One region of the Micromonospora sp. NBC_00860 genome, then DNA from elsewhere that is predicted to be linked to it. Evidence: riboswitches for the same ligand, from Rfam matches in the RefSeq annotation. Region 1 holds a riboswitch; the other holds the start of a gene.

Evidence for each region. A riboswitch is a leader RNA that binds a small molecule or an ion and turns the genes downstream of it on or off. The one in region 1 is predicted to bind cobalamin.
Region 2: another riboswitch for cobalamin. It lies ahead of cobN (cobaltochelatase subunit CobN); the one in region 1 lies ahead of OH804_RS14615 (ribonucleoside-diphosphate reductase subunit alpha).

What each region holds. Positions count from the first base shown of each region.
Region 1 covers NZ_CP108825.1:3,158,873-3,162,282, reverse strand. The annotation lists gene OH804_RS14620 (enolase C-terminal domain-like protein) at 1-1,056, opposite strand, end outside; cobalamin riboswitch at 1,489-1,706, shown strand; gene OH804_RS14615 (ribonucleoside-diphosphate reductase subunit alpha) at 1,897-3,410, shown strand, end outside.
Region 2 covers NZ_CP108825.1:2,376,850-2,380,259, reverse strand. The annotation lists gene cobN (cobaltochelatase subunit CobN) at 1-1,970, opposite strand, end outside; cobalamin riboswitch at 2,304-2,433, opposite strand; gene OH804_RS10745 (MBL fold metallo-hydrolase) at 2,775-3,410, shown strand, end outside.

The sequences.
Region 1 (3,410 bases):
CACCGGGACGTCGAACTTCGCGGCGAGCAGCAGCACGGCGACGATCTCGTTGATGCTGGCCAACCTGCCGGTGTCCAGCTGGCAGAAGTCGATGGCCTCGGCTTGGAACAGCTGCTTGAACATCACCCGGTTGTGGCAGTGCTCGCCGGTGGCGACGCCGATCGGAGCGACGGCACGGCGGACGGCCGCGTGGCCCAGGATGTCGTCGGGGCTGGTCGGCTCCTCGATCCACAGTGGCGTGAACTCGGCGAGGGCGGTGACCCAGTCGATGGCTTGGCCGACGTCCCACACCTGGTTGGCGTCGATCATCAGGTGGCGATCCGGCCCGAGGATCTCCCGCGCGATCGCGCATCGGCGGATGTCGTCGTCGAGGTTGGCGCCCACCTTGAGCTTGACGTAGCCGTAGCCGGTGTCCACCGCCTCCTGGCACAGCCGGCGCAGCTTGTCGTCGCCGTAGCCGAGCCAGCCCGCGGAGGTGGTGTAGGCGGGGTAGCCGGTGCGGTCGAGCTCGGCGAGCCGGGCGGCTTTCGTGCCCTCCTTGGCCCGCAGGATGGCCAGTGCCTCGTCGCGGGTCAGCGCGTCGGACAGGTAGCGCAGGTCCGCGATGTCGACGAGTTGCTCGGGGGACATGTCGACGAGCAGCCGCCACAGCGGCTTGTCGGCGAGCCGGGCGACGAGGTCCCACGACGCGTTCAGCACGGCGGCCAGGGACAGGTGGACGACGCCCTTCTCCGGACCGAGCCACCGCATCTGCGAGTCGGAGGTGAGGAGGCGGTAGACGGCGCCCATGTCCGCTGCCATCGTCGCCACGTCCAGGCCGACGAGGCGTTGTGCCTGGTGGACCGCGGCCGCCGCGACGATGTCGTTGCCGCGACCGATGGTGAAGGTCAGGCCGTGCCCCGCGAGCGGCGCGCCCACCCCGTCGACGCCGTCGGTGTGCAGGGCGACGTAGGCCGCCGAGTAGTCGCCGTCCTTGTTCATGGCGTCTGACCCGTCAGCGGTCAGGGAGGTGGGGAAGCGGACGTCTTCGACGGTGACGGCGGTGATCTGCGGCATGCGCTCCTCGCCCGGCTAGGCTAAAGATCAGATGATCACTGGGAGTATACGGACGGCTGCTCCGGCCCGTCAACGATGTCGATCACCGCAGGCCTCCAGACATATGATGTTTGGCCCGATCGCGGCAACCCGCCTTACCGTCCATCGTGCCGGTTGACGGCTCACTTCGGCGAGGGCGGCGGTTCAGGGAGATTGGATGTTCACCCCCACTTCGGGCGCATCGACGGCGACAAATGAGCGTGCCGTGCGGCACCGATGCCTCGATACGTCAAATCTTTGTCGATTGTCGGCAGCAGCACGGCGGGCCCCGTCTCCGGCGCCTGGCGACGGTCGGCGTGACGCGGTCGACCGGGCCGGTGACAGTGATCACCGAGCAGCCGCCGACACGCCCGAGACCGACATGTGGGGTGTGACAACCGCAGCGTCCCTATATATGGTGTCGACGCAGCTGGTTCGGCCGCTCATCCGGTGCGGTCGAGGCAACAGGGAACCCGGTGGAAATCCGGGACTGTCCCGCAGCGGTGAGTGGGAACGACCGCCGTCAACAGCACTGGGCCACCAATCGGCCTGGGAAGCGACGGCCAGTAGGAGACCGGCGACACCGGTCGTGCCCGCGAGTCCGAAGACCTGCCAGCGCGCCGCGTACCCGCACCGGGTGGGCGGCGGTCCGAGGCCGCGTGGGACGGCTGACGCCACCTGACCCACGCCGGGCTGGCGTGGCGTCCGCCGGTGTCTGTCCCCTCGCGTCCGGGCCACCAGGTCTCGAACTCCGAGGAGCGAGTGGTGACAGTCACCGAGGTAGTCCCGGCCAGCGGCGACGCGACAGCGCGGCGCACGCCGATGCAGGTCCGCAAGCGCGACGGCGGCACCGAACCCGTGGACGTGAACAGGATCGTCCGAGCCGTCGAGCGGTGGGCCGACGACCTGACCGACGTCGACCCGATGCGGGTGGCCACCCGCACCATCAGCGGCCTCTACGACGGCGCGACCACTGCCGAACTGGACCGGCTGTCCATCCAGACCGCCGCCGAGATGATCGGTGAGGAGCCGCAGTACTCGCGCCTCGCCGCGCGGCTGCTGGCCGGCTACGTCGACAAGGAGGTGCGTCGGCAGGGCATCACCTCGTTCAGCGCGGCGATCCGGGTCGGCCACGTCGAGGGCCTGATCGGTGACGACACCGCAGCGTTCGTCGCCGCACACGCCGCGACCCTCGACCACGCCATCGACCCGGACGGCGACCGCCGCTTCGAGTACTTCGGCCTGCGCACTGTGTACGACCGCTACCTGCTGCGCCACCCCACCAGCCGACTGGTGCTGGAGACCCCGCAGTACTGGCTGCTGCGGGTGGCCTGCGGGCTGTCCCGGACGGCGGACGAGGCGGTCGGCTTCTACCGGCTGATGTCCAGCCTGGCCTACCTGCCCAGCTCACCGACCTTGTTCAACTCCGGCACCCGGCACACCCAGATGTCCTCCTGCTACCTCGTCGACTCCCCGCTCGACGAGCTGGACTCGATCTACCAGCGGTACGCCCAGGTCGCCAACCTGTCCAAGTTCGCCGGTGGCATCGGCATCGCGTACTCCCGGGTCCGCTCCCGGGGCGCGCTGATCCGGGGCACGAACGGGCAGTCCAACGGGATCGTGCCGTGGCTGCGCACGCTGGACGCGAGCGTCGCCGCGGTCAACCAGGGTGGCCGGCGCAAGGGCGCGGCCTGCGTCTACCTGGAGCCGTGGCACCCGGACATCGAGGAGTTCCTGCAACTCCGCGACAACACCGGCGAGGACGCCCGGCGCACCCACAACCTCAACCTGGCCAACTGGATTCCGGACGAGTTCATGCGCCGGGTCGAGGCCGACGAGCTGTGGTCGCTGTTCGACCCGCACGAGGTGCCCGAGCTGCCCGACCTGTGGGGGGAGCGGTTCGACGCCGCGTACCGGCAGGCCGAGGCGCAGGGCCGCTACGTGCGGCAGGTCCCGGCACGGGAGCTGTACGGGAAGATGATGCGGACCCTCGCCCAGACCGGCAACGGGTGGATGACCTTCAAGGACGCCGCCAACCGACTCTGCAACCAGACCGCTGAGCCGGGCAACGTCGTGCACCTGTCCAACCTCTGCACCGAGATCGTCGAGGTGTCCAGCGACGCTGAGACGGCCGTGTGCAACCTCGGTTCGGTGAATCTCGCCGCCCACCTCACCGACGGCGGCATCGACTGGGAGCGGTTGCGCGCCACGGTGCGGACGGCGGTTACCTTCCTCGACCGGGTCATCGACATCAACTACTACCCGACCGCGCAGGCGGCGGCGAGCAACCCGCGCTGGCGGCCGGTGGGGCTCGGGCTGATGGGCCTCCAGGACGT
Region 2 (3,410 bases), 780 kb from region 1:
CCGTCGCGGATCTGCACGTCCTTGACCTCGCACAGGTACCCGTCGAGGTGCAGCACGAAGTCGTCGAAGTCGTCCGCGTCCGGCATGGCCTCGGCGTGCAGGTCGTGGTGCAGCTCGGCGGCGCGCACCAGGTCCCAGATCTGGGCGCGCACGGTGGGTACCTTGGCCGGGTCGAGGGCCTGCACTGTCGCGTACTCGTCGAGCAGTTGCTCCAGTTTGGCCAGGTCGCCGTAGGTCTCGGCGCGGGCCATCGGCGGGACCAGGTGGTCGACGACCACGGCGTGCGCCCGCCGTTTGGCCTGGGTGCCCTCGCCGGGGTCGTTGACGATGAACGGGTACACCAGCGGCAGGTCGCCGAGGACCGCGTCGGGCGCGCAGTCGGCGGCCAGGCCGAGGCCCTTGCCGGGCAGCCACTCCAGGGTGCCGTGCTTGCCCAGGTGCACCACGGCGTCCGCGCCGAAGCCGCCGTCCACGACGGGCGCTGTCAGCCAGCGGTACGCGGCCAGGTAGTGGTGGCTGGGCGGCAGGTCCGGGTCGTGGTAGATGGCGATGGGGTTCTCCCCGAAACCGCGAGGCGGCTGGATCAGCAGCACCACGTTGCCGAAGCGCAGCCCGGCGAGCACGATGTCGCCGCCCTCGGTGTACAGCTCGCCCGGCGGCTCACCCCAGTGCTCCCGCATCCGCTCGCGCAGCTCGGCCGGGACCTGGTCGAACCAACGCCGGTACGTCGGCCCCGGTATCCGGGCCTCGGCGGCGGCCAACTGCTCCGGGGTGAGCCACTCCACGTCGTGACCACCGGCGGCGATCAACGCGTGGATCAGCGCGTCGCCGTCGTCGGGCGGTGGCGTGTCACCCAGGTCGTAGCCGGCCTCGGCCAGCGCGGCGAACAGCCGGACCGCCGAGGCCGGGGTGTCCAACCCGACGGCGTTACCGACCCGGGAGTGCTTGGTGGGGTACGAGCTGAGCACCACGGCGACCCGCTTGTCGGCCTGCGGCACGTACCGCAGTCGGGCGTGGCGCACCGCGATCCCGGCGACCCGGGCGGCCCGCTCGGCGTCGGCGGCGTAGACCGACAGCCCGTCGGCGTCGATCTGCTTGAACGAGAACGGCACTGTGACGATCCGGCCGTCGAACTCGGGGATGGCCACCTGCATGGCGGCGTCCAGCGGGGACAGCCCGGCGTCGCTGTCGGCCCACTGCGCGCGGGTGCTGGTGAGGCAGAGTGCCTGGATGACCGGCACGTCCAGGGCGGCCAGCGCACCGACGTCCCAGGCGTCCTCGTCGCCGCCACCGGAGGCGTCAGCGGCGACCGCACCGCCGGCCGCGAGGACCGTGACCAACAGCGCGTCACAGCGGGCGAAGAGTCCGAGAGGGCCGGCACCCGCGGTCAGGCCGCGCAGCGAGCCGCAGAAGATCGGCAGGGGGTTGCCGCCGGCTTTGTGGACCGCGTCCGCGAGCACGTCGACGAAGTCGGTGTTGCCGGCGAGCGCGTGCGCCCGGTAGAAGACGATCCCCACTGTGGGCCGGTCCGGGTCGGCGGGGCGGTCGCCGTGCACGCCGTACGCCGGGGTGGGCGCGGGCGGGGCGAACCCCTCGCCGGTGAGCAGCACCGTGTCGGACAGGAACCGGGCCAACTGCCCCAGGTTGTCAGGGCCGCCCTCCACCAGGTAGGCCAGTGCCTGGGTGACGACCCCGGACGGCACTGTGGAGACGGCCATCAGCTCCGCGTCGGGTAGCGCCTCACCGCCGAGCACGACCGTCGGCACGCCGCTGGCGAGCACCGCGGCGAGGCCGTCCGACCAGGCCTGCCGACCGCCGAGCAGCCGTACGACGACGAGGGCGACCCCGTCGAGCAGGGCGGACACCTCCTCGACGGTGACCCGCGCGGGGTTGGCCAACCGGTAGTCGGCGCCGCTGGCGCGGGCGGCCAGCAGGTCGGTGTCGGCGGTGGACAGCAGCAGGATGCGCACGGTTGGCTCCGGGAAGTGACGCCCTGGGCGCCGAGGGGGCGACCGGGACGATGCGGATGGGTACGGCGTCAGCCGGTACGACGGCCCCGGCGAACGGCGCATCGACGCGGGCGTCGGGGCCGGTCAGCGGCGGGCGCTCGGCTCAGCGGTACCGGAAGCCAGCGGCCTGGCGCACGCCGCAGCGGCCGGCCCGAGGCGTGCGGGCGCGACCGGTTCCGGGCGCGGTGCGGCGCCCTGCACACAGGTCATGACGATGCTCGTCGATGAATGAGACGCCGTGCGTCATCGGGTCCTCCTCGGGTGTCCACGCCCTGGGGTACGTCCCGACGGCCGAAGTATCCTGGCTTCCGGATCGACGCTCTCCCCCGGCCTTCCAACCGCAGACACACGGCCGTGACTCACGAGGGGGGATCGCTCCCCGGTGACAGTGGCGGGACCGCGTCGGATTCACACCGACTTCCTTCACTGCCGTCAGGCCGCGAATGCTGCCACACCGCCGCGCCGCCGGTCAACGCCGGTCCGGCTCGACCAGGCGCACGGAACTCATCGAGATTCAGCGATTGGTGCGAGCGCGAGTCCGCGCGCCGCAATGCCCCAGATCAATGCTCGACATCCTTTGCTCTGCTTACCTATGTGCACCACACACGGAGCGTCACCGGTGCGTATAGGTAAGCAGAGCAAAGGGAGGTTGCACCTACCCTGGCCTGCGCCGATCGTCCGGCGGCGTGTTGCCGGCCGACACCCTCACATAGGATCGGCGATTGCCACACCAGTGCCCGTGATCAATCTCGGAGGTCGATCACCATGGTCGCCCCGCAGTTCCACCACCTCGCCGGTCGGGTCTGGCTCTGTCCGGGCGATCCGGACCCGGAGGCGGTCCAGGCCGGCGTCGCCGTCGTCGCCGACGAACGCGGCAGTGTGATGATCGACGCCGGGCAGAGCCCCGCGCACGCCGGCGACATCCAGGCCGCGCTGGCCGCCGCCGGGCTACCGGAGCCGCGCTGGCTGGTCTACACCCACCATCACTGGGACCACGTGTGGGGCGCCTGCGCCTGGCCCGGGGTGGAGATCGTCGGGCACGAGACGGCCGTGTCGCTGCTGCGCGCCGAGGCCACCCGGCCGTGGAGCCACCACTACCTGCAGGAGCAGGTACGCGCCGATCCCCGCCTCCGCCCGAGCTTTCGGGCACGCGCGCGCGCCATGGCGTCCTGGGAGGGCTTCGCCATCCTGCCGCCGACCCGGACCTTCACCGACGTGGACGAGCTGCCGGTCGGGGTCCGGCTACGCCACGTCGGCGGGGGGCACGCGCCGGATTCGACAGTGGTGCTGGTGCCCGACTCGGGGGTCATGCTTCTGGGCGACTGCTTCTACCCGCCGCCGGCACATCTGCGCCGGCCGGAGGACGGCCTCGATCTCGACCTGGTCCGGCGGCTGCTGGAC